DNA from 2 places in the Geobacillus sp. PK12 genome. Region 2 is predicted to be linked to the other one. Evidence: predicted binding sites of a transcription regulator. Region 2 holds the regulator's gene; the other holds the start of a gene.
The links. The regulator LexA, encoded in region 2, represses DNA repair genes until DNA is damaged. The targets are predictions, from matches to a motif close to CGAACATATGTTCG.
Positions count from the first base shown of each region.

Region 1: a site for LexA is predicted at 12,259-12,272, ahead of uvrB (excinuclease ABC subunit UvrB). Genes of this name have one in related genera too.

Region 1 covers NZ_SDKL01000050.1:7,253-23,145, reverse strand. The annotation lists gene cccB (cytochrome c551) at 5-340, shown strand; gene ftsE (cell division ATP-binding protein FtsE) at 601-1,296, shown strand; gene ftsX (permease-like cell division protein FtsX) at 1,277-2,170, shown strand; gene ETR37_RS14810 (murein hydrolase activator EnvC family protein) at 2,203-3,501, shown strand; gene ETR37_RS14805 (heavy-metal-associated domain-containing protein) at 3,763-3,987, shown strand; gene ETR37_RS14800 (pirin family protein) at 4,184-4,897, shown strand; gene ETR37_RS14795 (S41 family peptidase) at 5,286-6,734, shown strand; gene ETR37_RS14790 (glycosyltransferase family 2 protein) at 6,835-7,827, opposite strand; gene ETR37_RS14785 (DUF6044 family protein) at 7,844-9,517, opposite strand; gene ETR37_RS14780 (MerR family transcriptional regulator) at 9,931-10,473, opposite strand; gene ETR37_RS14775 (PDZ domain-containing protein) at 10,692-11,864, shown strand; gene ETR37_RS14770 (CsbA family protein) at 11,878-12,102, shown strand; gene uvrB (excinuclease ABC subunit UvrB) at 12,343-14,319, shown strand; gene uvrA (excinuclease ABC subunit UvrA) at 14,336-15,893, shown strand, end outside.
Region 2 covers NZ_SDKL01000056.1:2,176-18,068, forward strand. The annotation lists gene ETR37_RS15285 (fatty acid--CoA ligase) at 1-706, shown strand, start outside; gene ETR37_RS15290 (acyl-CoA dehydrogenase family protein) at 732-1,877, shown strand; gene ETR37_RS15295 (CaiB/BaiF CoA transferase family protein) at 1,892-2,965, shown strand; gene ETR37_RS15300 (long-chain fatty acid--CoA ligase) at 2,969-4,588, shown strand; gene ETR37_RS15305 (3-hydroxyacyl-CoA dehydrogenase family protein) at 4,603-5,454, shown strand; gene ETR37_RS20040 (hypothetical protein) at 5,476-5,601, shown strand; gene ETR37_RS15310 (thiolase family protein) at 5,583-6,734, shown strand; gene ETR37_RS15315 (Uma2 family endonuclease) at 6,883-7,452, shown strand; gene ETR37_RS15320 (DMT family transporter) at 7,552-8,430, shown strand; gene ETR37_RS15330 (trimeric intracellular cation channel family protein) at 8,753-9,370, opposite strand; gene hflX (GTPase HflX) at 9,531-10,778, shown strand; gene ETR37_RS15340 (methionine gamma-lyase family protein) at 10,792-12,063, shown strand; gene ETR37_RS15345 (MerR family transcriptional regulator) at 12,140-12,541, shown strand; gene glnA (type I glutamate--ammonia ligase) at 12,581-13,915, shown strand; gene lexA (transcriptional repressor LexA) at 13,979-14,602, opposite strand; gene yneA (cell division suppressor protein YneA) at 14,755-15,060, shown strand; gene ETR37_RS15365 (YneB family resolvase-like protein) at 15,080-15,733, shown strand; gene ETR37_RS15370 (DUF896 domain-containing protein) at 15,863-15,893, shown strand, end outside.

The sequences.
Region 1 (15,893 bases), on a different contig from region 2:
CGCCATGAAATGGAAATTGGCTGCGATGTTCCTTGGCGTTTCGCTCGCGCTTGCCGCGTGCGGCGGTGGCGGGGACAATGCCGGGGAGAAAAACGGCGGCAGCAACGGCGGAGGGGATACAGCAGCGGCTGCCGAGCAAATTTTTAAACAAAACTGTGCGTCCTGTCATGGACAAGACCTGTCGGGCGGGGTCGGCCCGAACTTGCAAAAGGTTGGAAGCAAGTATTCCAAAGATGAAATTAAAAACATTATCGCCAACGGCCGCGGCGCGATGCCGGCAGGAATCATTAAAGGGGAAGACGCCGACAAAGTGGCGGAATGGCTGGCTGCGAAAAAATAATGGACGGATGTTTCTGACTCTTTGAAAGGAAAAGATCGCTTCATTCAAGGAAGGTGCACCGCCTTGTTCGCTTAAGAACGGGGCGGTGTTTTCTGTTTTTGCATCTTTTGTCCTAGTTTCTCCATTGTTCCCCATTTGAAATATAAATGTAAAATTCGACAATAGAAAATCGTGTTATAATAATCCTTGCGGAATTTTGCAAGATTCATTCGAAACAGCTCGAGAAATGGCAACAGGGAAGTCGAAAATAGGTGATGATGATGATTGAAATGCAAGATGTATACAAAACGTATCCAAACGGCGTTGTGGCGTTAAACGGCATCAACGTCCGCATCAAGCAAGGAGAATTCGTCTATGTCGTTGGACCCAGCGGAGCTGGGAAGTCGACGTTTATTAAGATGATGTACCGCGAGGAAAAGCCGACGAGCGGGACCATTATGGTCAACGGCGTCAACCTTGCCAAACTCAAAGACAGCAAAGTCCCTCTTTTGCGCCGCCATATCGGTGTTGTGTTCCAAGATTTCAAGTTGCTTCCGAAGCTCAACGTTTACGAAAACGTTGCCTTTGCCTTGGAAGTCATTGAAGAATCGCCGAAAGTGATCCGCAAAAAAGTGATGGAAGTACTCGACTTAGTCGGCCTCAAGCATAAAATCCGCTCTTATCCGAACGAATTGTCCGGTGGCGAACAACAGCGCGTCTCGATCGCCCGCTCAATCGTCAACTCCCCGAAAATCGTGATTGCCGACGAACCGACAGGAAACTTGGACCCGGAAACCTCATGGGGCATTGTGGAGCTGTTTGAAAAAATCAATGACCGGGGAACGACGATTGTGATGGCGACTCACAACAAAGAGATCGTCAACGCGACCCGGCGGCGCGTCATCGCCATCGAAAACGGGAAAATCGTCCGCGACGAGGCGAGGGGGGAATACGGCTATGACGCTTCATACGTTTAAGCGCCACGTCCGGGAAAGCATCAAAAGCCTTGGCCGCAACGGTTGGATGACGTTTGCGTCCGCGAGCGCCGTCACGGTGACGCTTTTGCTTGTCGGCGTCTTTTTTGTCGTCATGTTCAACATCAACCATTTTGCCCAAAAAGTCGAAAACGATGTCGAAATTCGCGTCCATATCGAGCTGACGGCCGACAACCAGCAAAAAAACGCTTTGCGCCGGCAAATTGAAGCCATTCCAAACGTCAAGGAAGTGGGCTATTCATCAAAGGACGAAGAGCTGAAGCGGCTGATCAAAAGCATGGGGGAGGAAGGCTCGTCGTTCCGCTTATTTGAACAGGACAACCCACTAAGCGATGTATACGTCGTGAAAGCGGCCCATCCGCAAGATACAGTGAAAATCGCCAAACAAATCGAAACATTGCCGTTCGTCCATAAAGTCAATTATGGCCAAGGGACGGTCGAGAAGCTGTTTGACGCACTGAAAGTGGCGCGCAACGTCGGGCTCGTGCTCATTCTCGGATTGTTGTTTACGGCAATGTTTCTCATCTCCAACACGATCAAAATTACGATTTTCGCCCGCCGTCGCGAAATCGAAATTATGCGGCTCGTGGGTGCGACGAACGGATTTATCCGCTGGCCGTTCTTTTTGGAAGGGTTATGGCTTGGAATGCTCGGCGCTCTCTTCCCGATCGCGGCGCTTTCGATCGTGTACTACAACGTGTATCAAGTGTATGAACAGCGGGTTTCCTTGCCGTTTTTTGAACTTCTTCCGTTTTCGCCGTTTATGTGGCAGTTGAGCGCACTGCTGCTGGCGATTGGCGCGGGCATCGGCATTTGGGGAAGCGTCATGTCCGTGCGCAAGTTTTTGAAAGTGTAAAAAAGAATCATACATAGGGAGAGGGGAAAGCGATGAAGAAGAAAAATATGATGGCGCTCGCCGTCGCCGCGGCGCTCGGTCTTGGCGTTCTGCCGCCGGCGGCGGATGCCGTCAGCACTCGTGATATCGAACAAAAGCGAGGGGAGATCGACGCGCTTCGTTCGAAGCGGTCAGAGGTGCAGGAACAAATCAGCGAGGCGCAAAAAAACATCGAAGCCCTTCAATCGCAGCAAAAACAAGTCGCCAACGATATTGAAAAGCTGAACATGGCCATTGAGGAAACGAGCGGCAAAATCCGCAACGTCAGCGTCGACATTGACCAAACGGAGCAGGCCATTGACCAATTGAAACAAGAAATTGCCGAAATTCAAGAACGGATTGAAAAGCGGAATGAAATTTTGAAGGAGCGGCTTCGTTCCTTGCAGGAAAGCGGCGGGGCGATCAGCTACTTGCAAGTATTGCTTGGCGCCCAAAGCTTCAGCGACTTCATCGACCGGATGAGCGCCGTCACCACGATTATGGAAGCGGACCAACAAATCATCCGCGAGCAGGAAGCCGATAAAGCGTTAAAAGAGAAAAAGGAAGCCGAATTGACGGAGAAGCGGAACAAGTTGCAAGCGGATTTGCAAGAATTGAAGCAGCTGCAATCGAAACTCGCGGGCCAGCTGGAGCAAAAAAATCGCCTGATGGCCGATTTGAAGCAAAAAGAGGAAGAAGAGCATGATCATAAGATGGCGCTTGAAGAAGAAAAAGAACTGATCGCCAAACAAGAAGCGGCGGTGAAAGAGCAGCTTGCCGAACTCGAACGGCAAAAACGGGCCGAAGAAGAAGCGAAACAGAGAGGACGTACATATGCCTCGCCAAACGGTGGAGGAGCGTCATCAGGAGAAACGCCATCCGGCGGCAGCACGCCGCCTGTATCGAGCGGGGCGTTTACCCGGCCGGCCAACGGACCGATCACCTCGGGCTTTGGCTACCGGTTTGGCGGCACGGACTTCCATCCAGGGGTCGACATCGGCAAGCGAGCTCCCGTTGTGCCGGTTGTCGCTGCAGCGGACGGCATTGTGTTCCGCTCCTACTATTCTAGCAGCTACGGCAACGTCATTTTCATCAGCCATGTGATGAATGGGCAAACCTATACGACCGTGTACGCTCATTTAGAAGCGCGTCTTGTTGGCGAAGGGCAGCACGTCCGTAAAGGACAAATGATTGGCTACATGGGCAATACCGGTCATTCGACCGGTCCGCATCTTCATTTTGAACTGCATCGCGGCGGCTGGAACGAGGCGAAAACGAATGCGGTCAATCCGCTTGACTATATTCCTTTCTAATTTCGAACGGTAGGTGGCATTGCGCAACTTGTCTGTCTTTTGGCAGGACAAGTTGCGTATTTTTTGATTGATTGGACATCAAGGAAATGGTTTGGCCGCACCACATCCCCCTTGACTCTGTACCTTAGTACACTGTTTATAATGGTACACAACAATGGAAATCTTCCCGTTGTCGAAAGGAGGATGAGTGATATAGGTTTCATGAGCGAGGATCTGAACAAATTAAGAAAGAGACATTTCTGGATAGGAGTGATTTTTACCATGAAAACATACCGAATGACCGTCCGAGGCATGACATGCACCGGCTGTGAACAACATGTCGCCAGAGCGCTGGGGGCGATTGGGGCCAAGCTGATGGATGTCAGCTTCCAGCGCGGTGAAGCGGTATTCGCGTTGCCTGAGGACACGGACGTTGACATGGCGAGACAAGCGGTCCAAAATGCCCATTACGAGCCGGGGGACATTTTTCGCCTGTTTTTAGGTTGACAGGCGAACGGAAGTTTTATATAATTATCTCGAATTCAAGATTTATTGAATGAAGAGAAATGGTTGCGCCTAACGAGGATGAGACAAGAAAAAAACGGGAATCAATAGCGTAGGCGGTGGTGGTTATGGCGCTTGCGGATTCGGAACAGCAAGCGCTTGATGGCCCATCATTTCTTGCAATGAAGGAGTGGAAAAGATGATCCGCATCGACCGGGCGTCGTCCCGATATCATGCCGATTACGGCTGGCTGAAAACATACCATAGCTTCTCATTTGGCGAGTATTATGATCCGAACAACATCCAGTTTGGCCCGCTAAGGGTGTTAAACGACGATTTCGTTGCGCCGCTTGCCGGTTTTGGCGCTCACCCGCACCGGGAGATGGAAATTGTGTCGATCGTGCTGAAAGGCTATTTGCAACATGAAGACAGCACCGGACATAAGGCGGTGACAACGTTCGGCGGCGTGCAGCGGATGTCGGCCGGCACCGGCATCGTCCATTCGGAAGTGAACCCGTCGGCGACGGAAGAGGTGAACTTTTTGCAACTTTGGTTTTTGCCGGAACAATACGGATTGCCGCCGTCGTACGAGCGGACCGAGTTTCCGGTCGACAAGATGAAAAACGCCTTGCTGCCGATTGTCACGAAACACCCGTCTTCCCCGGGGATTGCTCACATTCATCAAGATTTGACGATTTATCTTTCCGATTTGGAAGCCGGGCATGAGCTGACGTTTACCCAGCCGGAAGGACGGAACATCTTTGTCTTTGTCATTGAGGGGGATTTGACGTTAAACGGCGAGGCCCATCTCGAGCGGCGCGACGCGGCCCGCATTACGGACACACCGGCGCTTCGCCTGGCGACGAACGAAGGATCGCGGTTGATGCTCATCGACTTGCCAAAAGAGGGGTGAAAGCGTTTCGTTTTTGTCCGGCTCATTGGTTTGGCTTCCATTCTAGATCGTGCCAAGAAGACGAATCAAGAAGAGGCATCGTTCGCCGCCAAGGGCGAGGGGTGCCTCTTTTTTCCGTTCTGTATGAGTTGAGAAATCAACAAGGAGCGTGTAAACTAGTAAAGGATAGACAACGAATGAGCATACTCGGTACAAGCCTAACATATGATGGAGATAAAGGCATGGCACGGCGTGAGGCGGTGCTTTTCCTTTTCTCATTGGCGGAAGCCGCCGCCGTCTAGGCGGCAGAGGCGTCCGCTTGCTTCACCGAAGGAGAACGAGAAGAGACCCCCTTTCCCTTCTGTTGCAGGCAATGGAAAGGGCAGGTTTAGGGTGAGGAGGAAGCAACGTGAAAAAATCGACGACGGCCGCATTGATGGCCATATCGATGCTCATTGGGGCGGGAGGGACGTACGCTGGCCTTCAGTTGGCGGACCGCCCGATGGAAGGCTCGCTTTCGACGATTGTTTCGAATGAGCCGTCCAAGTCGACGAACGACAGCGAAGAGATGAAAAAAATCCGGCAAGCTTATGAGCTCATTAAGAATCGGTACGTGGAGAAAGTGGATGAAGAAAAACTGACGGAAGGCGCCATTCAAGGGATGATCAACACGCTCCATGACCCGTATTCCGTCTACATGGATGCGGAAACGACGGAGCAGTTCAACGAGTCGCTCGACTCATCGTTTGAGGGGATCGGCGCCGAAGTGAGCATGATCGACGGCAAGGTGACGATCGTGGCTCCGATCAAAAACTCGCCGGCGGAAAAAGCGGGGCTGAAGCCGAATGACCAAATTTTGCGCGTCAACGGAGAAAGCCTGGAAGGGCTTGATTTATATGAAGCGGTATTGAAAATCCGCGGCAAGAAAGGAACAACGGTGGAGCTTGACATTTTGCGCCCCGGCGTCAAAAACGTGATGAAAGTCAAGGTCGTCCGCGACGAAATTCCGATTCAGACGGTGTATGACTCGATCAAAACATACAACGGCAAAAAGGCGGGCTATTTGCAAATTACGTCGTTTTCGGAAAACACGGCCGCCGACTTTAAAAAGAAGTTGGCGAAGCTTGAGGCCGAACATATTGATGGCTTGATCATCGATGTGCGCGGCAATCCGGGCGGCTATTTGCAAAGCGTTGAGGAAATTTTGAAGCAGCTCATCCCGAAAGGCAAACCATATGTACAAATTGAAGAACGCGATGGCGATCGGCAAAAGTTTTATTCCGATTTAACGGCGAAAAAGCCATACCCGATCGTTGTGCTCATCGACAAAGGAAGCGCCTCGGCGTCGGAAATTTTGGCAGGTGCGATGAAGGAAGCGGGCGGCTACAAGCTGGTCGGCGAGACGACGTTTGGCAAGGGGACGGTGCAGCAGGCGATTCCGATGGGCGACGGCAGCAACATCAAATTGACGCTGTACAAATGGCTGACGCCGGACGGGCATTGGATCCATAAAAAAGGCATTAAGCCCGATGTCGCGGTGGTACAGCCGGATTACTTCCACGTCGCTCCGCTTCATGTGGAAAAACCGCTTCGGTATGACATGAACGACGAGCAAATCGCCAATGCGCAAAAAATGCTCAAAGGGCTTGGCTTCAACCCGGGCCGCACGGACGGCTACTTCAGCAAAGAAACCGAACAGGCCGTCCAAGCGTTCCAAAAAGCGAATCAGCTGCCTGTTACCGGACGCATCGATGAGGCGACGGCGGATGCGCTGCAAACAAAAATTATGGAAGCCGTCCGCGACCCGAACCATGATGTGCAGCTGAAAAAAGCGCTTGGTGTGCTGTTTTCGTCGTGAGCGGGCCAATGATGACGGATAAAAAGAAAAGGGCGCCTCGGCTTTTAGCCCGAGGCGTCCTTTTTATCTTTATATTGGCCCGTGAATCATCTATGACGTTCTATAAGCGGGCCGGCGTTTTCTCCCTTTCTGACGGAAGCGGCAGCTGCACGGTCGTTTCGATCGCAAACCGCGGCCGCCGTTTCACTTCTTGATAAATTTTTCCTATATATTCCCCGATGAGGCCGAGGCTCATCAGCATCAGCCCGCCGATGAACCAAACGGAAATCATGAGCGACGTCCAGCCTGATTCCGCGCGCCCGAGAAGTTTGCTGATGAGGGCGTACAGCCCGGCCGCACCGCTCGCGAGAAAGGCCAAAAAACCGATGAGCGTAATGGCGCGAATCGGTGCGACGCTTAAGGACGTGATGCCGTCAAAGGCGAAGGCGAGCATCTTTTTGAGCGGGTATTTCGACTGTCCAGCCCACCGCTCATGCCGGTCGTAAAAGACGCACGTCGAGCGGAAGCCGACGAGCGGAACCAACCCGCGCAAAAAGAGATTGACTTCCGTGTAACGGCTCAGTTCATCGAGCGCCCGCTTGCTCATCAGACGGAAATCGGCGTGGTTGTAAATCAGCTCGATTCCGATGGCCCTCATGAACCGATAAAAGGCTTGGGCGGTCGTACGCTTGAACCACGTGTCTGTCTTTCGGCTCCGCCGCACGCCATACACGATGTCATACCCTTCGCGGTATTTTTGCACAAATTCGCGGATTGCCTCCACATCATCTTGCAAATCGGCGTCAATGGACACGGCACAATCGGCGTATGCCCGAACGGTTTCGAGCCCAGCGAGCAGCGCCCGCTGATGGCCGACGTTGCGAGCAAGTTTCACACCGGAGACAAACGGGTTGCGCTCGCTTTCTTCTTCAATGAGCGCCCATGTCCGGTCGCGGCTGCCGTCGTCGACAAACACGATATGGCTGCCGATGGCGACCGCTCCTTCTTCGAGCAGCTGCTCAAGCAAAGCGGTCAGCCGCCGGGCCGTTTCCGGCAACACTTCTTCTTCGTTGTAGCATGGGACGACGATGGCTAACAATGGTTTGTCCACCATGTTTCTTGCCTCCCTTTCACTCCACTTCGTATACATAAATTTTCCAGACTGACTGTCGATCGGTGAACGCCCGCAAGAAGCGGAGATGGATGTCGCGGGCGTTTTCGATCGGGACGGAGGAAAAAATGTACTTGCCGCCAAGCTGTTTGAACGCCTTTGTGTCGATCTCGAAATGACGAATGACTTTATGCGAGCGTTTCGTGAACATGTAATGTTTCCCGAGCTCTGCCGAAAACAAATAGACGCGGTTGCCCCAATGGTCGAAATAGTCTTTCAGCACTGGGCTTTTGTCCAATTCTTTGGCAATGATGCGGCGAAACTTCCGCTTATACGATAACGGGTAAAAATTGTTGTACGTATCGAGCGTATAAAACCCGTTGTATTGAGCGATGGCCGGGTGAAGCCCAACGCTGGCGACGCGGTAGGACGATACCGGCTTGCCGATGTATTGCTTGATTTTGGTAAATAAATGTTCGGAATAAAACTGCTCGAACGACGGCGTGCCAGCGAGGCGATAGCGGATTTCCTCGTTAAACCCGCCAAGCAAAAGCAGCTGCAGCGCCAAGGCGATCGGCACGAGGCGCCGCCATGCGGTCCGTTCCTTGGCTAAGATTTGCAAGGCCAAGGCAAAATCGACGTAAATGACCATCGGCCGCAAAAAATGGAAGCGGGCGAAATTGAACGTATTCAAAAGGGAAATCCGTTCTTTCAGCGGCTGCCACCCTTTGTAAAACCAAAACGCATACCAAGCCGATAAGGCGATGTTCAACCAAAACAGCAAAAGGAAGCGCCGCTCCAATGGCCCGCGCTGACGGCGGCGCAAAACGAGAAAAAACGCCGCCCAAAGCACCGGCAAGATGATCGGCCCATGGACGGTCATCACATGCGTATGGCCGAGCACATAGTTTTTCAACGTCAACCGAAGGCAGTGGACGAAGCTGAGCCGCGAGGAGAGGAACTCGTTCCGGCTCGTCGGTTCGCCGCTGAAGACAAGCGAGTACACGAGGCGGTACTCGATGGCCAAAAACAAGCTTGTCATCAGGGCGATCGCGGCGAAAAACCGCTTGTTCCACTGCTTGCGGACAACGCCGTCAAACAGCCACACCGCCGCCATCGCGGCGAGGAAAAAGAAAAATCCGAGCACAAAGCTGGCGTAAAACGGAAGCAAGATGATCGCAAGCCATTCTTTCCATGTCGCTTCTCCGTTGCGGATCGACAGAAACGCCCAAAGCGCCAGCGGCATGCCGAGCGTGCTTAACATGCCGGACGGCCAAAACGGTGTCAGCGCAAAAGCAAGCGCCGCCCCGACGCGAATGAGCCATGATTCCGGTGAAGGCAAAAAGTGGCGCCTGAGCAGCCAATACATACCCAAAAAGGCGAATACCCTCGTGATCGTCTGGCTGAGCGCGTACGCCACCATGGAGGGAAACAAAGCGTGCAGCCACACGATGCCGCTGAATTCTGTGCCGAAGGCGTTGCGCGGCAACCCGTTGATCACTTGCGGGATGACGGCATCGATTGGGCCAAATAGTTGGCCGCTGCGAACGAGCACGCGATACCAGGCGATGTTCGAATCCATATTGTCGTGCACGCGAATATGGGCGTGTTCGCTTAACATGTACAGCGGAGAAAGGTAGAGAGCCAATACGATGAACGCGATGGCGAACGCTTTTCGTTCCCTTTGTTCCATTTCGCACGCCCTCCTTTCTTGTACCAGAAGATTGAACAACGTGACCCATTATAAGCCGCTGCGATTAAAAGAGAATAAGAAAATCGTAAAGAAATCGTAAAAGAAGTAGTGAAGATGACAAACAAAAAAGCTCATCATCACAACATGGCTTGACAGGCAAGACGTTTTCTTGAGCCGCCATATAGTAGAATCATTGATTTACTGATTTTTCCTTATGCATGTGAGTCAGACATGATCTGAAACAGTCAAGTACAACGTTTGGTGAAGAGCCACAAAAAAAGAAAGTGTTCCAACGCCCAATGGTGCACCGTTTATGACCACCATCATATACGCGTGAAACACCTTCACAAAATGATCGATCATCTTTTCTTGAAAGGGCGACGATCTTTTCGGTCCAACCTGCATGAAACCCGTCAGGCAAACAGCCCCATCACGCGCCTAAAGCCGCGCCGTTTTCGTTTCGCTTCTTTCGGCGGTTCATGCGGGGATGGGGGCCGGGTGTTCAACTGCTGTTCAAGACGGGCGACCGTTTGCTCCAGCACGGCGAGGCGGGCGGCGATTTCCTCCATTTCTTGACGGTGATGCAACAGTTGAATGGAGACAACATCATCCGCTTTTTGTTCCAATTGTTGCTCGAGTTCATCCAAACGCGAGGAGACGCGGTCCATTTCCGGTTCGATATATTCTTGGAACAGAGCGTGAATGGGAACGTTTGGCGGCGTTGTGGAAGAACGGCTAGAGGCCGGCGGTGCTTCGGGTGTTGCTTCTGGCGGCGCTTCCATGGCGGCGCCTTGTTCAAATTTGACACGTTCGAGCAAGGCGACCGTTTTTTCATCAAACAAGTAGTGGCCGGCCTCGTTTCTCCGCAACGGAATGTCGTATTTGCGCACCCAGCGCTGGATCGTTTTCGGCGATACACCAAGGCGAGCAGCGACGTCGGACGTTTTCAATTCCATCGTTTCACTCCTCCTTGTTTCGTCTTGTTTATCCTTTTTCCTCTGCATCTTTGAAAATCCTTCCCAGCCGACAAAACTAGTGTTGATTCGGCAAAGAAAGTGGAAAACAGCGAAGATTCGCCATTGGCGAAAAAAGATGGCTGTGGGCATGGGAATTGGTCATGCCATTTGGTAGAATAGAAGATAAAGAATGATGAACGACGCAAGGGGTGAAGCGGATGGCAACATGGTGGCTGGAATGGCTTGAGGGCGTCGCGTCGGTTTGGCGGCAGCCGCTTCTTTATTATGGCGCCGCGCTCGCTTTGGCCGTCGGTTGGCGGCGGGTGAAGCGGGAGCGCCGCGATTTTCATGTGCGCGTCTACAGCCTATGGCAAGAGTGGCGCGGGCTTTGGACAAAAGGATGGACGGTTGGGCTGGTGTTGTCGGCGGCGGCCGTCGGCATCGGGATCGCGGTGCCGCAGGAAGCGGTTTGGGCGGTGACGGTGCTGACGGTGCTCTTGAGTTTGACGATGGAAGCGCGGTTGTTGTCAGCGGCGTATACGGCAGGCGGCGCACTTCTCGCGTTCGGCTTGGCGGAGCGAAGCGGCGCGTTGTCCCGCTGGCTTCCCGATGGCATGACGGCGGCGCCGGCTTTGGCGGTGTGGCTTGCGTTGCTTTTGTTTTCGGAAGGATGGCTCATCATTCGCACGCGAAACGAGGCGGCCTCGCCGCAGCTTGCGAAAAGCAAGCGAGGGATGACGGTCGGCTTGCAATGGACGCAGCGTCTTTGGTTTGTGCCGGTTGTGCTGCCCGTATCAGGCGGCGCGCTGCCTCCGGCTTCCTGGTGGCCGCTCGTTTCGCCGGGAGACGGCTATTCATTTTGGCTCGTGCCGTTTCTTCTCGGCTTTTCCCAGCGCCGCCAGCACATGCTGCCGGCGGAAGCGGCGCGCGCGGAGGGGCGGCTTGTTGTTCGGCTGGCGTTCGTTGTCGCCCTATTGGCTGCTTCCGGCCTATGGTATCCACCGTTGGCGGTGGCGGCGGGGGCTATGGCCATCATCGGCCGTGAATGGATCGCGTTTTCCGGGCATCGCGCCGACCGCGCCCGTCCGCCCCGCTTTGCCCGCCATCCGCACGGCTTAGTGATTGTCGGCGTGCTTCCTGGCTCGAAAGCGGAAAAAATGGGGCTTTCGATCGGAGAAGTCATCATCAAAACAAACGGCGCCCCGGTGCGGACCGAAACCGAGTTTTACGAGGCGCTCCAACGCAACCGCGCGTTCTGCAAGTTGGATGTCGTCGGACATAACGGCGAAGTCCGTTTCGTCCAAGGGGCGCTCTATGAGGATGAGCATCATGAACTCGGGCTGCTGTTCGTCCGTGATCGGAACGCATCAGCGTCTGAAGCTGTTTCGTAAAGGAGAATGGATCATGTGGTTTTTGGCGGCACTCATCATTCCGTGCCTATTGGTGCTGTTGTTTGCGCGGGTGACGTACAATCGGTACATTGCTGTGCTGTTGACGACGGCGCTGCTTGTCGCTTCCTACTTGAAAGGCTATACGGATGAGCTGCATGAAATCGTCGCTGACATTGCATCGACGATCGCCGGCTTTCTTTGGGCCGGCCGCATGCTCGACCATCTGAAGCAAAAATGAAGCGGCGTTGTCGGTTCAACCGTCTGTTTTTGGAAAAAGGCATCGTCGGCTGAACCTCGGATTGTCGAAACGGAACGGAGCGAAGACGCGGACCTTGGGCATGAATGGGTCCGCTTTTTCGCGTTAGGGGAATGGAAAATGCTGTGCAGAATGGTGCGAATATGAGTTCGCATTTTTGATGCATGGATCATCACGATGTGATACAATGGGGAAAGATGGTACGAAGGAGGAGGCGAAACGGTGGAGGGCCGTTTTCAATTAGTGTCGCCATACGAACCGCAAGGCGATCAGCCGCAGGCGATCGCCAAGCTTGTGGACGGCTTGCAGCGGGGTGTGAAACATCAAACGCTGCTTGGGGCGACGGGGACGGGCAAAACGTTTACGATCTCGAACGTGATCGCCCAAGTCAACAAACCGACGCTTGTCATCGCCCACAACAAAACGCTCGCCGGTCAATTGTACAGCGAGCTGAAAGAGTTTTTCCCGCACAACGCCGTCGAATATTTTGTCAGCTATTACGATTACTATCAGCCGGAAGCGTATGTGCCGCAGACGGATACGTACATTGAAAAAGACGCGAAAATCAACGATGAAATCGACAAATTGCGGCACTCGGCGACATCAGCCTTGTTTGAGCGCCGGGACGTGATTATCGTTGCGAGCGTGTCGTGCATTTACGGTTTAGGGTCGCCGGAAGAATACCGGGAGCTCGTCGTTTCATTGCGCGTCGGGATGGAAATCGAGCGCAACGCGTTGCTGCGGCGGCTCGTTGACATCCAATACGACCGCAATGACATCGATTTTCGCCGCGGCACGTTCCGCGTCCGCGGCGATGTCGTCGAAATTTTCCCCGCGTCGCGCGATGAACATTGCATTCGCGTCGAATTTTTCGGCGATGAAATCGACCGCATCCGCGAGGTGGACGCCTTGACCGGCGAGGTGCTCGGCGAGCGGGAGCACGTCGCCATTTTTCCGGCGTCGCACTTCGTGACGCGCGAGGAGAAAATGCGGCTCGCCATTCAAAACATCGAACAAGAGCTCGAGGAGCGGCTCGCCGAACTGCGTGCGCAAGGGAAGCTTTTGGAGGCGCAGCGGCTCGAGCAGCGGACGCGCTATGATCTTGAAATGATGCGCGAGATGGGCTTTTGTTCCGGCATCGAAAACTACTCGCGCCATTTGGCGCTGCGGCCGCCGGGCTCGACGCCGTACACCTTGCTTGACTATTTTCCGGACGATTTTTTGATCATCGTTGATGAGTCGCACGTCACCTTGCCGCAGTTGCGCGGCATGTACAACGGCGACCGGGCGCGCAAGCAAGTGCTCGTCGACCACGGCTTCCGCCTGCCGTCGGCGCTTGACAACCGGCCGCTCACGTTTGAAGAGTTCGAGCAAAAAATCAATCAAATTATTTACGTCTCGGCGACGCCAGGGCCGTACGAGCTTGAACACAGCCCGGGCGTTGTCGAACAAATCATCCGCCCGACCGGGCTTCTCGACCCAACGATCGACGTCCGCCCGACGAAAGGGCAAATCGACGATTTGATCGGCGAAATTCATGAGCGCGTCGAGCGGAACGAGCGGACGTTGGTGACGACGCTGACGAAAAAGATGGCGGAGGATTTGACCGATTATTTGAAAGAAGCGGGGATCAAGGTGGCGTATTTGCATTCGGAAATTAAGACGCTCGAGCGCATTGAAATCATCCGCGATTTGCGGCTCGGCAAATACGATGTACTGGTCGGCATCAACTTGCTTCGCGAAGGGCTCGACATCCCAGAAGTGTCGCTTGTCGCCATTTTGGACGCCGACAAAGAAGGGTTTTTGCGCTCGGAGCGCTCGCTCATCCAGACGATCGGCCGGGCGGCGCGCAACGCGAACGGCCATGTGATCATGTACGCCGATACGATCACGAAATCGATGGAAATCGCCATTCAAGAGACGAAGCGGCGCCGCGCGATTCAAGAAGAGTACAACCGAAAGCACGGCATCGTGCCGCGCACGGTGAAAAAGGAGATTCGCGACGTCATCCGCGCGACGTATGCGGCGGAAGAGACGGAGATGTACGAGGCAAAGCCGGCGGCAGCGATGACGAAACAAGAGCGGGAAGAGCTGATTCGAAAGCTCGAAGCGGAAATGAAAGAGGCGGCCAAAGCGCTCGACTTCGAGCGGGCCGCCCAGCTGCGCGATATCATTTTCGAATTGAAAGCGGAAGGGTGATGGCCGGGTGAACGGAATGGATAAAATTATCGTCAAAGGGGCGCGCGCCCACAACTTGAAAAACATTGACGTCGAAATCCCGCGCGGCAAGCTCGTCGTCTTGACCGGGCTGTCCGGGTCGGGGAAGTCGTCGCTGGCGTTTGATACGATTTACGCGGAAGGCCAGCGGCGCTACGTCGAATCGCTGTCGGCGTATGCCCGCCAGTTTTTAGGGCAGATGGAAAAACCGGACGTCGATGCGATTGAAGGCTTGTCGCCGGCCATTTCGATCGATCAAAAAACGACGAGCCGCAACCCGCGCTCAACCGTCGGCACGGTGACGGAAATTTACGACTACTTGCGGCTTCTATTCGCCCGCATCGGCCGCCCCATTTGCCCGACGCACGGCATTGAAATCCAATCGCAGACGATCGAGCAAATGGTCGACCGGCTGCTCGCTTACCCGGAGCGGACGAAAATGCAAATTTTGGCGCCGATCGTCTCGGGAAAAAAAGGGACGCACGCCAAGACATTGGAGGATATTCGCAAACAAGGGTATGTGCGCGTCCGCATTGACGGCGAGATGCGCGAGTTGACGGAGGACATTGAGCTTGAAAAAAACAAAAAACATTCGATTGATGTCGTCGTCGACCGCATCATCATCAAAGACGGCATCGCATCAAGGCTTGCCGATTCGCTTGAGACGGCGCTGAAGCTCGCCGACGGCAAAGTTGTCGTTGACGTGATCGGCGAGGGGGAGCTCTTGTTCAGCGAAAAGCACGCTTGTCCGTACTGCGGCTTTTCGATCGGGGAGCTTGAACCGCGTCTGTTTTCGTTCAACAGTCCATTCGGCGCCTGCCCGGACTGCGACGGGCTCGGGGCGAAGCTCGAAGTGGATCTCGATTTGGTCATCCCGAACGATGAGCTGACGTTAAAAGAACACGCCATCGCTCCGTGGGAGCCGCAAAGCTCGCAATATTACCCGCAGCTGCTCGAAGCCGTGTGCCGCCATTACGGCATCCCGATGGACGTGCCGGTGAAGGATTTGCCGAAAGAGCAGCTCGATAAAATTTTGTACGGCAGCGGCGGAGAGCCGATTTATTTCCGCTATACGAATGATTTCGGGCAAGTGCGCGAACAATACATCGCATTTGAAGGCGTCATTCCGAACGTCGAACGCCGCTATCGCGAGACGAGCTCGGACTACATCCGTGAGCAGATGGAAAAGTATATGGCGGAACAACCATGTCCGACATGCCAAGGCTACCGGCTGAAAAAAGAAAGCCTGGCCGTCCTTGTCGGCGGCAAGCATATCGGCGAGGTCACCGCCATGTCGGTGACCGAGGCGCTCGCCTTTTTTGACGGGCTCGAGCTGACCGAAAAAGAAGCGCAAATCGCCCGCCTTATTTTGCGTGAAATTCGCGACCGGCTCGGCTTTTTGCAAAACGTCGGCCTCGACTATTTGACGCTCAGCCGCTCGGCAGGAACGCTCTCCGGCGGCGAGGCGCAGCGCATCCGCTTGGCGACGCAAATCGGCTCGCGGCTGACGGGGGTGCTGTATGTGCTCGACGAGCCGTCGATCGGGCTTCATCAGC
Region 2 (15,893 bases):
CCTTGTCAGGCAATGCCAAGAGCGGCTCGGCATCGAGCTGATTCAAGCGTACGGCATGACGGAAATGGGGCCGGCGGTGACGTTTTTGTTGGAAGACGAGCAGCTGAAAAAAGCCGGTTCCGCTGGACGCGCCTGCCTGAACCATGAGATCCGCGTCGTCCGCGCGCGTGAAGACGGGCCGTCCGACCCAGACGATGTGCTGCCGCCATATGAAGTCGGTGAAATTGTGATGCGCGGGCCGTGCATGATGGCCGGCTACTACAAGCGCGAGGAAGCGACGGAAAAAGCGTTGTACAAAGGTTGGTATCATTCCGGTGACCTCGGCTACCTTGATGAAGACGGCTACTTGTATGTCGCCGACCGGGTCGATGACATGGTGATCAGCGGCGGGGAAAACGTCTATCCGCGCGAAGTCGAGGACGTGTTGTACGAGCATCCGAAAGTGCTTGATGTCGCTGTGCTCGGCGAGCCGGATGAGCTGTGGGGCGAAAAGGTCGTTGCGTTTGTCGTCAAAAAGGACATCAGCCTCACCGCCGATGAGCTCGAGCAGTTTTGCAAAACGAGCGACCGCCTTGCTCCGTACAAACGTCCGCGCGCCTACTATTTCATCGATGCTCTGCCCCGCAACGCGAGCGGGAAAATCCAAAAGTTTTTGCTGCGCGAACAGCTGAAAAAACAGGCGGCGGGCGGAACAGAGAAAAAGTGACCGAACAGAAGAGAGGGATGAACGGGTGACGGCTCGCTATTTGCGTGAGGAGCACCATATGTTCCGCGCGGCGTTTCGCAAGTTTTTGGAAAAAGAAGCGTACCCGCATTATAACGATTGGGAGAAGCGCGGCATCATTCCGCGTTCGTTTTGGGCGAAGATGGGCGAGAACGGCTTTCTTTGCCCCTGGGTCGATGAGAAGTATGGGGGTCTAAACGCCGATTTTGCCTATTCGGTTGTCATTAACGAAGAACTAGAAAAAGTTGGATCGAGCCTCGTCGGCATCGGCTTGCACAACGACATTGTCACGCCGTATATCGCATCGTACGGAACGGAGGAGCAAAAACAAAAATGGCTGCCAAAATGCGTCACCGGCGAGCTCATCACGGCGATCGCCATGACTGAGCCGGGCGCCGGTTCGGATTTGGCGAACATTTCAACGACGGCCATTAAAGAGGGCGATTATTACATCGTCAACGGGCAAAAAACGTTTATCACGAACGGCATTCATGCCGACTTGATCGTTGTCGCCTGCAAAACCGACCCGCACACGAAACCGCCGCACCGCGGCATCAGCTTACTTGTCGTCGAGCGCGACACACCGGGGTTTACGCGCGGCCGGAAACTTGAAAAAGTCGGGCTGCACGCTCAAGATACCGCCGAGCTGTTTTTCCAGGATGCGAAAGTGCCGGCACATAACTTGCTTGGCGAGGAAGGAAAAGGATTTTACTACTTGATGGAAAAGCTCCAGCAAGAGCGGTTGGTCGTCGCCATTGCCGCCCAAACGGCGGCGGAAGTGATGTTTTCCTTGACGAAGCAATATGTCAAACAGCGCACGGCGTTCGGCAAACGGGTGAGCGAGTTTCAGACCGTTCAGTTCCGCCTTGCCGAAATGGCGACCGAAATCGCCCTCGGGCGCACGTTTGTCGACCGTGTCATCGAGGAGCATATAGCGGGAAAACAGATCGTCACGGAAGTGTCGATGGCGAAATGGTGGATCACCGAGATGGCGAAACGCGTCGCCGCCGAGGCGATGCAGCTGCACGGCGGCTACGGCTATATGGAGGAGTACGAGATCGCCCGGCGCTATCGCGATATTCCGGTCAGCGCCATCTACGCCGGGACGAACGAGATGATGAAAACGATCATCGCCCGGCAGCTAGATTTGTAGAGAGAGGGAAAGACATGCTTCATGGCATTGTAGTCGTTGATTTTTCCCATTACTTGCCCGGCCCGTTTGCCAGCTGGCGGCTCGCGCAGCTCGGAGCGGACGTCATCAAAATCGAGCCGCCGTCCGGCGACCGGCTGCGCCCGTTCGCCGGGGGCCGGCTGTTTGCCGCCTACAACGCCGGCAAAAAAAGCGTTGCGTTAAATTTAAAGACGGAAGAAGGACGAGACCAAGCCCGGCGGCTCGCCGCCCGCGCCGACGTGTTGATCGAAAGCTTCCGGCCCGGGGTGATGGCGCGGCTTGGGCTCGGCTACGACGACGTGCGCCGCGACAACGAACGGATCATTTACTGCTCGATCAGCGGCTTTGGCCAACAGAGCGGGCGCTCGCTGCTCGGAAGCCATGATTTAAACTACATGGCGCTCTCCGGCTTGTTGGCGCAGCTCGCCGATGAACGCGGCCGACCGGTTCATCCGAAGATCACGCTTGCCGATTTTATCGGCGGCATGGCGGCGGCCGAGCGCGTGTTGGCGGCGCTGTTTGCCCGCGAGCGGACCGGCAAGGGGGCTTATCTTGACGTCTCGCTTGTGGACGGATTGGTCGCGATGATGGCTGGCCATTTTGCCATTGAACACGGCGGTGGGCCGAAGACCGGTCTTTCCGAGTTGTCTGGGGAGGTGGTGTGCTATCAGCTGTACGAGACAAAAGACGGCCGTTATATGAGTTTAGCGGCGCTCGAGCCGCACTTTTGGCGGCGGTTTTGCGAGGCGGTCGGCCATCCGGAATGGACGGAGGCGCAATGGGCGCCGGCGCGATCGGGGGAAGCCGTATATGACGAGCTCGCCGCCTTGTTCCGTGAAAAGACATTGGATGAGTGGAGCGCGTTCGCCGAAGCGGTCGACGTCTGCCTTGCCCCGGTGCTGGAGACGGGTGAGGCGAAGGCGCTGTTTGCTGACGGCCGGCTCCGCCATCTCGTTCGGCTGCAGCCGGGCGGCGTGTGGACGGCTGCGCATGGGCCGGATGGCCAATGGGGCGGCGGGGAGCCGCCTAAAGTCAATGAACATGCGCATTTGGTAAAGGGGGAGGAATGACCGATGATGAAAACACCGTTAAACATTTCCATGATGCTCGAGCGGGCGGAGTTGTTTTTCCCAAAAAAGCAAGTCGTTTCGCGCATGAAAGGCGGCATCGTCCGCCATACATACAAGGAGATCGGCGAGCGGACGCGCAGGCTGTCAAGCGTGTTGAAGCGGATCGGGGTTGAAGTCGGCGACCGCGTTGGCACGTTCGCTTGGAATCATCACCGCCATTTGGAAGCGTATTTTGCCATTCCCGGCATTGGAGCGGTGCTCCATACGATCAACATCCGCCTCTCCGCGCAGCATATCGCTTACATCATCAACCACGCCGATGACCGTGTGCTGCTGATCGATGATGATTTGCTGCCGGCAATTGAAGCGATCAAGGACGAGATCCCGAACGTACGCGCTTTCATCGTCATGACCGATGCCGACGAGCTGCCGGAAACGAAGCTCTCGCCGGTGTACCATTACGAGAAACTGCTTGCCGAGGGCGATCCAACATTTCCGTTCTTGAAAGACCTCGATGAATACCAACCGGCTGGTATGTGTTATACGTCGGCGACAACGGGAAATCCGAAAGGGGTTGTGTATACGCACCGCAGCACCGTCTTGCACGCGATGGCGTTAGGGCTGGCTGATACGCAAGGGTTATGCGAGCGCGATGTCGTCATGCCGGTCGTACCGATGTTCCATGTCAACGCGTGGGGGCTGCCGTTTGCCGCTACTTGGTTCGGTTCGACGATCGTCATGCCGGGTCCGGCGTTTACGCCGAAAGTGCTTGCCGAGCTGATTGACGCCGAACGAGTGACGATCACCGCTGGCGTGCCGACGATTTGGCTCGGGCTGTTGCAAGAGTTGGAGAAAGGAAACTATGACGTCAGCAGCCTGACGCGCGTCATTTGCGGCGGTTCAGCCGCGCCGAAAGGGATCATCCGCGCGTTTGAAGAAAAATACGGCATTCCGTTCATTCACGCGTACGGCATGACCGAAACGAGCCCGCTTGTGCTTGTCTCACGCCTGAAAAGCTATCAAGACGGGCTGTCGTACGAGGAGAAACTTGATGTTCGCGCCAAGCAAGGGCTGCTTGCGCCGGGGCTTGAGATGAAAGTGATCGGCCAAAACGGGCCGGTTCGCTGGGACGGCCAGGAAATGGGCGAGCTTTGCTTGCGCGGTCCGTGGATTGCCGCCGAGTATTACAACGATGAGAGAACGAACGAAGCATTTCGCGATGGCTGGCTCCATACCGGCGATGTCGTCACCGTGGACGAAGAAGGGTTTGTGAAAATTGTCGACCGGACGAAGGATGTCATTAAAAGCGGCGGCGAATGGATTTCATCGGTTGATTTGGAGAATGCGCTTATGGCCCATGAGGCGGTGTTCGAAGCGGCGGTCGTCGCTGTGCCGCATCCGAAATGGCAAGAGCGCCCGATTGCCTGCGTCGTGCTGAAAGAAGGCAAAAGCGTGACAAAAGAAGAGCTGTACGACTTTTTGCGCCCGCAATTTACAAAATGGTGGCTGCCGGATGACATTGTGTTTCTCGATGAAATTCCGAAAACGAGCGTCGGCAAGTTTTTGAAGCGGAAACTGCGCGATGAGATGGCAGCGCGCTATGCCGATGCGGCGAAGGAGTAAAGGAGGCGGACACCGTGGCAGACACAATTGCGGTCATTGGCGCCGGGGTGATGGGAAGCGGCATCGCGCAAACGGCGGCGATGGCGGGAAAAACGGTGTATTTATATGACGTGTCCGAAGCGGCCTTGCAAAATGGGCTCGCTTCGGCGGAAAAAAGCTTGCGCCGCTTTGTCAAAACCGGCGGGCTGTCCGAGCCGGAAGCGCGAGCGGCGCTCGGGCGCATCCGCTCGACCGTCGATTTGGCCGAAGCGGTGCGCGGGGCGGATGTCGTCATCGAAGCCGTGCCGGAAAACTTGGCGCTGAAAAAAGACGTGTTTCAGCAGCTTGATCAACTGGCGAAGCCGGACGCCATTTTAGCGACCAACACATCCGAGCTGAGCGTCACGGCGCTTGCCGCCGCGACGAAGCGGCCGGAAAACGTCATCGGCATGCATTGGTTCAATCCGGCGCCAGTGATGAAGTTGATCGAAATTGTGAAAGGTGAGACGACTTCTGACGACACAGTCGACGCCATCCGTCGGCTGTCTGTGGAGCTTGGCAAAGAAACGGTCGTCGTGAAAGACCGGCAAGGATTTGTGACGACAAGAGCGATCGCCGCTCATATGATCGAGTGCATCCGCATGTACGAAGAGGGAGTAGCCTCTGTGGAAGACATCGATAAAGCGGTGCGCCTTGGGCTCAATTACCCGATGGGTCCCTTTGAGCTCGCCGACATGGTCGGGCTTGATACGCTCCTGTTTGTGAGTGAAAACATGACGGAAGCATACGGCGACCGGTTCCGGGCGCCTCAGCTTTTGCGCAAGCTCGTTGAAGCCGGGCATTTAGGGCGGAAAACAGGGAAAGGGTTCTATACGTATGCAAAATGAACAAGCGCCTCTCACGGAGAGGTGGACAGAAACGGGCTCGTTTGGCGGCGCCGCGGTGCATCGTTGGATACAACGGTGCGGCTGCGCCGTCAAGGCGTGGCGTTGACAACATCAACAAGGAGGAGAAAATGGTGCGTGAAGCGGTGATTGTGGAAGCCGTCAGGACGCCGGTCGGCAAGCGAAACGGCGTCTTCCGGGATGTTCATCCGGTGCATCTTGCCGCGGTGGTGCTCGATGAAGTCGTGCGCCGGGCGGGCATTGAGAAACGGATGGTCGAAGACATCGTCATGGGCTGCGTGACGCCGATCGCCGAACAAGGGTACAACATCGGCCGGCTGGCGGCGCTCGAGGCCGGATTCCCGATCGAAGTGCCGGCCGTGCAAATCAACCGAATGTGCGGCTCGGGGCAGCAGGCGATTCATTTCGCCGCCCAGGAAATCCGCTCTGGCGATATGGATGTCACGATCGCCGCCGGAGTCGAAAGCATGACGAAAGTGCCGATTTTAAGCGATGGCAACGAGCAGACGATTCCGCCGTCGCTTCATGAAAAATACGAATTCATCCACCAGGGCGTCTCGGCTGAGCGGATCGCCAAAAAATACGGCCTGACGCGCGCGGAGCTGGATGCCTATGCCTACGAAAGCCATCGGCGCGCCTTGGCCGCCTTGCGCGAGGGGAAGTTTCGCGCCGAAATTGTCCCAGTCAAAGGGCTTGACCGCGATGGCCGCGAAATCCTTGTCACCGATGATGAAGGGCCGCGGGCCGATACATCACCGGAAGCGCTCGCCGCGCTCAAGCCGGTGTTTCAAGAAGACGGCGTCATCACCGCCGGCAATGCGAGCCAAATGAGCGACGGGGCGGCCGCTGTGCTTTTGATGGAACGGGAGGCGGCGAGGCGGTTCGGACTGAAGCCGAAAGCGCGCATCGTCGCGCAAACGGTCGTCGGCTCCGACCCAACGTACATGCTGGATGGCGTCATTCCGGCGACGAGGCAAGTGTTGAAAAAAGCCGGCCTCTCGATCGATGACATCGACCTCATTGAAATCAACGAAGCGTTCGCCCCGGTCGTGCTCGCCTGGCAAAAAGAAATCGGCGCTCCGCTTGAGAAGGTGAATGTCAACGGCGGCGCCATTGCGCTTGGCCATCCGCTCGGCGCCACCGGTGTGAAGCTCATGACATCGCTCGTTCACGAACTGGAACGGCGCGGCGGCCGCTATGGGCTATTGACGATTTGCATCGGCCACGGGATGGCGACGGCCACGATCATCGAGCGGGAGTAAGAGCAACGCGTGGAAAAAACATTTGTTTGACACACACTCAACAGCGGTGGCGGCCGCTGTTTTCTCTTTGAAAATAAAAATATGCCATGGAGCTGGAACATTGTGATAAGATGAAAGAAAAGCAAGTGAAAGGAGGAGCGCAAGCACAGTGCAGAAGGAGAAGCCGTTTTACACGTATGGCGACATTCAACATTGGGAAGGGAATTGGGAACTGATCGATGGCGTTCCCTATTTATTGGCGTCTCCGTCGTTTGAGCACCAGTATGTGGTCGGACAACTGCACCTTGCATTGGCTTCGCATTTTCAGGCGCGTGGCTGTCATGTCATTCTGGCCCCGTTTGATGTTCAGCTTGATCCTGAGGAGCCGGAACGGATGGCGAAAACGGTTGTTCAGCCGGATTTATCAGTCGTTTGTCGGGTGGAGCGAATCGGGAATCGGCGAATGAAGGGGGCTCCCGATCTCGTTGTGGAAGTGCTGTCACCAAGCACCGCTCTACGCGATCGAAACCAGAAATACTATTTATACGAAAAATATGGTGTGCATGAATATTGGATGGTAGACCCCAGCAATCGAACGATCGAAGTGCTCAGCTGGCAAGATGGACGATTCGAGCAGCGAGCGGTTTTTGGGCCAAGCGATGAGTTGGTTTCTTTTTGGCAACCGGATTTGACGGTTTCGCTCGCCCCCGTGTTTCCTCCGGAAGAAAGCGATGTGTAGCTGATGGAGAACAGCCTTGTTTGACTGCCATCTCTGGAAATAACGGCTTCGCCTTTGATGTCAGCAGCAGAAAGAAGAACGCATAGGGGGATCGATGCCATGAAACAACCTGTTCTCGCTTCCTTGTGTTTATCGCTTGCTGCCAGCATTTGGGGCGGGATGTACGTCGTGAGCAAATACGTGTTGGACTACATTCCGCCGTTTACGCTCGTCTGGCTGCGCTACGCCGTCGCCTTGATTGTGCTCGGTGCCATCGCCGCGGTGAAACGCGAGCGCCCGCCGAAAAACGGGCGTGATTGGGGAATGGTCATCGCGATCGGAATCATCGGCTACGTCGTTTCTATTTCCTTGCAGTTTGTCGGCACGAAATGGTCGAACGCCCATACTGCTTCGCTCATTACCGCCTCAACGCCGGCGTTTGTCGTCTTGTTTGCCCGCTGGCTGCTTGGCGAGGCGCTTACATGGCGGAAAATGGCCGCGCTGCTACTGGCGACAGCGGGTGTCATCGTCATCGTTGGCCTCGGGGGCAGCGGGGAGTCGACGTTCGCTGGAAATATGGCGTTAGTCGGCGCGGCGATCACTTGGGCGCTGTTGTCGGTGCTGGTGAAAATCGCTTCGGCCCGCCTGTCCGTGCTTTCGATCACCACGTACGCTATTTTCACTGCGTTTATCGGCATGACGCCGATGATGCTCACCGAAGGGCCGGGGCTTGCCGCGAGCCATTGGAGCGTTCCCGTCGCCCTTGGAGTGTTGTATCTTGGCGTTGTATCGACGGCGGGGGCATTTTTTCTTTGGAACAAAGGGATGGAAATGATCGACGCCGGCGTCGGCTCGCTCTTTTTCTTTTTCCAGCCGCTTGTCGGCTCGCTCTTTGGCTGGCTGCTGTTGCATGAGGAGCTCACCGCCTCGTTTTGGCTTGGTGGGGCGCTGATCGTTGCTGGGGTGGTCGTGGCGGTGCGAAGCGGGCAAAGCGCGTAAAGGAAAGCGTCAGCAAACTATATAGATGCAACGAAGAAGTTTAACATATCCTTGACGGAAAAGCGGTTTTCCCCTTTTCGACTGTCGGAGGAAAGCCACAGGCTTCTCCGTCACGCCTTGGCGTGACGGAGGACCGAACAACCGCCTGCTTCACAGACCCATATATGGGTCTTTAAGCGGCGTTGTTCGGTCACTCGACAGTCGGATGAAATGACCGGTAAAAAAGAAAAATGGCAAAGCTTTAAATTGCATCTATATAAAAGCGAGGAGCCGCCTATCTTTTCGTACGAATCAATGAGTAGATGTTGTTTTTGCCGTTTGATCATTGCTCGCCCGCTTTTTCTCCAACCGCCCGCCGCGGCAGCTTCCAACCGTATGTGTACGACAAAATGCGGAGGGCGGCGACGACAATCAACAGCACATACAGCTCCATGGGCGATTCGGCCCATTTCAGCCCAACGGCGAGACCGGCGAGAATGGCCCAGGCGGCATAAATTTCTGCGCGCAACACGAGCGGCTTTCTTCCCGCCAACACGTCACGGATCATGCCGCCGCCGCTTCCGGTCAACACCGCGGCGACGATGACCGCGCTTAATGGATGCCCCATGTTGACGGCATGCAGCGCCCCTTGAATGGCGAACGCGGACAACCCAAGGGCGTCAAAAAAGTTGCCCCACCGCTTCCACGGCGGCAGCATTTGCTTTGGGAACAAATACACAACTGTCATGGCCGCCAAAGCGACAAGAAAGAGCGGCTGCTGTTCCCATAACGCCGACACGGGGACCCCGATCAACAAATTGCGCACCGCCCCGCCGCCAAAAGCGGTGACAATCCCTAAAATGTACACCCCAAGCAAATCGTACTCCTCTTCCATCGCGACGATCGCCCCGCTGATGGCAAAGGCGATCGTGCCGATGATGCTCAATACTTCCCACGTCATTCGTGCTGTTCCTTTCCGTGTCGTGTTCTTGTATCATTGTAGAGGCAAAAGCGGCGGAAAATCAATCGTTTTTTTGGAACGAACTAGCAGACCGACGGTGGGATTTGGTATCATGAACGTAGAGAACATGTTCGCCGCGAGGGAAAGGAAGGGGGATGCCATGAGCCGTGAACAAGCGATCCTTGTCGGCTGCCAGCTCGCTGGTGTCGATGATGAACGGTTTCGCTATTCGATGGAGGAGCTCGCTTCGCTCGTTGCGACGGCGAACGGCGAGGTTGTGGCAGAGGTGACGCAAAAACGTGAAGCGCCGCACCCGGCGACGTATATCGGAAAAGGGAAAACGGAAGAGCTCGCCGCCATAGTCAAGCAGCTGGAACCGGACGTGGTTATTTTCAACAGCGAGCTCTCTCCAAGCCAAGCGCGCAATTTGACGAACATGCTTGGCGAGGTGAAAGTGATTGACCGGACGCAGCTCATTTTAGACATTTTTGCTCAGCGCGCCCGATCGAAAGAAGGAAAGCTGCAAGTCGAGCTCGCCCAGCTGGAGTATATGCTGCCGCGCCTTAGCGGCCAAGGGGAGGCGCTGTCTCGCTTGGGCGGCGGCATCGGCACGCGCGGTCCGGGGGAGACGAAGCTGGAGACCGACCGCCGTCACATTCGCCGCCGCATTGACGATATTAAAGGCGAACTTCGCCGGGTGGCTGAGCATCGCGAACGCTACCGCGAGCGCCGGCAAAAAAACCGCGCCTTTCAAGTGGCGCTTGTCGGCTATACGAACGCCGGCAAGTCGACGATTTTCAACCGGCTGACCGCCGCCGATTCGTTCGAGGAAAACTTGCTGTTTGCCACGCTCGACCCGTTGACGCGCAAATGCGTCTTGCCATGCGGCTACACGGTGCTTCTCACCGATACGGTCGGGTTCATTCAAGACTTGCCGACGACGCTTGTCGCTGCGTTTCGCTCGACGCTTGAAGAAGTGAAGGAAGCGGATTTATTGCTTCACGTCGTCGATTCGTCGCATCCGGACTACGCCGAGCATGAGCGGACGGTATCGCGGCTCTTGGCGGAACTAGGGGCTTCTTCCATTCCGGCCGTCACCGTTTACAATAAAAGCGACCGGCAAACGCTGGAATTTCTCCCGACGACAACCGATGCGATCGTGATGAGCGCGCTCTCGGCTGCCGATGTCGACCGGCTCCGCCGCTTTATTGAAGAAGCGGTGAAACGGCAAATGGTTCATTATGACGTATCGATCCCGAGCGGGGAAGGAAAACTGCTCGCCCAGCTAAAATCGGACACCATTTTGCACGAATGGCATTATAATGAACAAAGGGGCACGTACGACTGCCAAGGGTACGTGCTGCCAGCGCATCCCTTGTATGGGGAATTGCAATCATTCCAACGGTAGAAAGGGTTCATCGATGTTTTGGACACAATGGAAACATGGAGAAACGATCGCTGCACTTGTTGAGGAAGTTGAACAGCAAATTGCGCCGATCCACCGGCGCATCGACCGGATGGTCGATGCGAACCAATATCGCGTGCTCGACAGTTTCCGCCGCCATCAAGTGAGCGACGGGCATTTCATCCCATCGACCGGGTATGGCTATGACGATATCGGCCGCGATACGCTTGACCGCATTTACGCCGATGTATTCGGGGCGGAAGCAGGGCTTGTGCGCCCACAAATCATTTCCGGCACGCACGCGATTGCCATCGCGCTGTTTGGCGTGTTGCGCCCGGGCGATGAACTGCTTTACATCACCGGCGCTCCGTACGATACGCTTGAGGAAATCGTCGGCGTCCGCGGCCGCGGCGTCGGCTCGCTGAAAGAGTTTGGCATCCGCTACCGAAGCGTGCCGCTTACGGCGGACGGGGCCGTTGATTTTCCGGCGGTGCGCGGGGCGATGAACGAGCGGACGAAAATGATCGGCATTCAACGTTCGCGCGGCTATGCGACACGCCCGTCGTTTACGGTCGACGAAATCGCGGAGATGATCGCTTTTGTCAAAGCGATTAAGCCCGACGTCGTCGTGTTTGTCGACAACTGCTACGGCGAGTTTGTGGAGGAGAAAGAGCCGTGTCATGTCGGCGCCGATTTGATGGCCGGCTCCCTCATTAAAAACCCGGGCGGGGGCTTGGCGAAAACAGGCGGCTATATCGTTGGGAGGCAAAAATACGTCGAAGCGTGCGCTTACCGGATGACCTCGCCGGGCATCGGGGCGGAAGTCGGCCCGTCGCTGTACAGCCTGCCCGATATGTACCAAGGGTTTTTCCTTGCTCCACATGTTGTCGGACAGGCGCTCAAGGGGGCGGTGTTTACGGCGGCGATGCTCGAGCGCATCGGGCTTTCGACATCGCCGTCGTGGAAGGAGAAGCGCACGGATTTGGTTCAGTCCGTCCGTTTTGACGATCCAGAACAAATGGTCGCTTTTTGCCAAGCCATCCAAGCCGCTTCTCCCGTCAACGCCCATTTCACCCCGTATCCAAGCGAGATGCCCGGCTATGAGGACAAAGTCATCATGGCGGCAGGCACGTTCGTGCAGGGCGCGAGCATCGAGCTAACGGCAGACGGGCCGCTGCGGCCGCCATATGTCGCCTACGTGCAAGGCGGGCTGACGTATTCACACGTCAAAATCGCCATTTGTTCAGCCGTCCACCGTTTGCTTGAACAGCAGTTGATTTGTTTGTGAGAAAATGTAACGCTTCATTGACTCGTTTCTTGACATTATGGTAAAATGAAGGTATCAAAAGCGAGGAGGAATTGGCATGAGCAGCCATATTCGTCGTTCCATGCCATTGTTTCCGATTGGGATCGTGATGCAGCTGACGGATCTATCGGCCCGCCAAATCCGCTATTACGAAGAGCACGGCCTCGTCACGCCAGCGCGCACGGAAGGCAACCGGCGGCTGTTTTCGCTCAATGACATTGACCGCTTGCTGGAAATTAAAGATTTGATCGACCAAGGCGTCAACTTGGCGGGCATTAAGCAAATTTTTGCCGCGCGGGAGGAAGGACGCCACCAGCAGGCGGAGAAAGTCGAAAAAGTAGGAAAACCGAAGCTGTCGGACGAAGAACTGCGCGAAATTTTGCGGAATGAATTGCTGCAGGCCGGGCGGTTCCAGCGCGCATCGCTTCGCCAAGGAGATCTCGCTCGCTTCTTTCATTAATGACGGAACATGATTTCCGAGCCGGGGAGGAGTTTGGACATGGCAAAATATACGCGTGACGACATTCTACACATCGTCAAAGAGGAAAATGTCAAGTACATCCGCCTGCAATTCACCGATATTTTGGGCACGATCAAAAACGTCGAAATTCCGATCAGCCAGCTGGAGAAAGCGCTTAACAACAAAATTATGTTTGACGGGTCGTCGATCGAAGGATTTGTCCGCATTGAAGAGTCGGATATGTATTTGTATCCGGACTTGGATACGTTCGTCATTTTCCCGTGGACCGCAGAAAAAGGGAAAGTCGCCCGCTTTATCTGCGACATTTACAACCCGGACGGCACGCCGTTTGAAGGCTGCCCACGCTACAACTTGAAGCGGATGCTGAAAGAGATGGAGGCGCTTGGCTTCAACGCCTTTAACTTAGGAGCTGAGCCTGAATTCTTCCTTTTCAAGCTTGACGAAAAAGGACACCCGACGATGGAGCTGAACGATCGCGGCGGCTATTTCGATTTGGCGCCGACCGATCTTGGGGAAAACTGCCGGCGCGACATTGTGCTCGAGCTTGAGGAAATGGGGTTTGAAATCGAAGCGTCCCATCATGAAGTCGCCCCGGGCCAGCATGAGATCGATTTTAAATACGCCCATGCGATTAAAGCGTGCGACGACATTCAAACGTTTAAGCTCGTCGTCAAAACGATCGCCCGCAAACATGGATTGCATGCGACCTTTATGCCGAAGCCGATTTTTGGGATTAACGGTTCAGGAATGCATTGCAACCTGTCGCTGTTCCGCAACGGTGAAAACGCCTTTTTCGATCCGAACGGCGACTTGCAGTTGAGCGATACGGCACGGCAGTTTATCGCCGGTGTGCTGAAGCATGCGCCGAACTTTACGGCGGTGACGAACCCGACCGTCAACTCGTACAAGCGGCTTGTTCCAGGCTATGAAGCGCCGTGCTACGTCGCTTGGTCGGCGCGCAACCGCAGCCCGCTCATCCGCATTCCAGCTTCGCGCGGCATGAGCACGCGCATTGAGGTGCGCAGCGTTGACCCGTCGGCCAACCCATACTTGGCCATGGCGGTGCTTTTAGCCGCTGGGCTTGACGGCATTCGCAACAAGCTCACTCCTCCGGCGCCAGTGGATCGAAACATTTACGTCATGACGAAAGAAGAACGGCTCGAAGAAGGCATTGTCGATTTGCCGGCAACGCTCTATGAAGCGTTGGAAAACTTGAAGTCCGATGAAGTGATGATTCACGCGCTCGGCAAACATTTATTCGAGCATTTCGTCGAAGCGAAAGAAATCGAGTGGGATATGTATCGGACAACGGTTCATCAATGGGAATTGGACCAATATATGGAACTCTACTGATTCATAAAAAAGCTGCCCCGTTTTTTTCAGGGCAGCTTTTTTATGGGCGCAGGCCGGCACGAGTCAGTCGAACAGGCGATAGACGCCGATCACTTTGCCGAGAATCGTGCAGTCGCGGACGATGATCGGCTCAAGATGGGCGTTTTCCGGCTGCAGGCGGATGTGGTCTTTTTCCTTGAAAAACCGCTTCACCGTCGCCTCGTTGTCTTCCGTCATGGCGACGACGATGTCGCCGTTGTTGGTCGATGACTGCTGGCGGACGATGACGTAGTCGCCGTCGAGAATGCCGGCTTCGATCATGCTGTCGCCCATCACTTCAAGCATAAACAGCTGCTCCTCGCCGGCGGCGAGCCGCTTCGGCAGCGGAAAGTAGCCTTCGATGTTTTCCACCGCTGTAATCGGTTGACCGGCCGTCACCTTGCCGATGATCGGCACCGAGATGATCTCCTCTTTTTCTCTCTCCTTGGCCATATCGTTGTCCAAAATTTCAATGGCGCGCGGCTTTGTCGGGTCGCGGCGGATGTACCCTTTGCTTTCTAGGCGCGCGAGATGCCCGTGGACCGTCGAACTTGACGCCAGTCCAACCGCTTCCCCAATTTCCCGCACCGACGGAGGATAGCCTTTTGTTTTTACTTCCTGTTTAATAAACTCTAAAATTTGCTGTTGTCGTTTTGACAGTTTCGTCATGGTTTCACACCTCTCGCCACATCATTTGCCTTCATTATACCATGCGGAAGACGAAAAAACAAACATAAGTTCGAGTTTTTTTATTGACACAAACAAATGTTCTTGACTATAATGAAGGAAAGCGAACAAACATTCTAGAAAGGGTGGGGAGAATGGGGAGAACGTTGCTGCACTATGTTTTGTTTTCATTTTTGTTTGCGCTCGTGTTGGCAGGGTTCGTTTACGCCAGCAGCCCGGTCGATAAAAAAGAATACGTGACGATCACGGTCGCTCCCGGCGATACGCTTTGGGGGCTGGCAAAACAGTACGAACAGGAACACCATATGCCGCCTGATGAGTTCATCCGCTGGGTCGTCGATGTCAACCATTTGCCGAGCCCGCGTCTTGCCGCCGGTGAACAAATTGTCATTCCTGTGTTAAAATCAAAGCAGGGCGGCTCGGTGGCCGTCAATCAGTGATGGAAAGAAGGGATTGGCCATGAGGGCGGTCATTTACTGCCGAGTCAGCACGGACAAAGCTGAACAGGAAACGTCGCTCGCGAGGCAACGAGATGAGCTCGAGCGACTGGCGGCCGAGTGTGGATTTGAAGTCGTTAAAGTGATCGCCGAGCAGGCGAGCGGTTATGAAGCCGACCGCGACGGCGTGTTGGAGCTGCTTTCGCTTTGCGAGGAAGGCGAGGTCGATGTGCTGCTCATTCAAGATGAAACGCGGCTTGGGCGCGGCCATGCGCGCATGGCGGTGCTGCATTGCTTGAAAAAGCAAGGGGTGAAAATATACAGCGCCAGCCACCGCGGGGAGATGCCGCTGTCGGAGGCCGATGAGATGGTGTTATCCATCATCGCGATTGTCGAGGAGTACCAAAGAAAAATACATAACGCCAAAATTAAGCGTGGCATGCAGCGAGCCATCGCCAGCGGCTACCGACCGGAGCGGAACCTAAGGCGCCGGGGCGAAAACGCCGGGCGCGATCGAATTGATCTGCCGGTTGAGGAGATCGTCCGCTTGCGCGAGCGCGGACTGACGTTTGCCGATATCGCCGCGACGATGCGAAGCTTCGGTTACGAGGCGTCCAAGGCGACCGTCCATCGGCGTTACCAGGAATATATGGACGAGCAACAAAGGCGGCGTTGATCGTGTACTGCGCCTGACCCTAAAGCGGCGAGCGGGCAAAGGAAGCCAAGATGCCATCGTTGCCATCTTCCCGGTTGATCAGATAAGATAAAACAGAGTGAGAATATGGCAGATAGGAGAAGATGATCAATGCTTGCCAAACATAAATTAGCCCGCATCA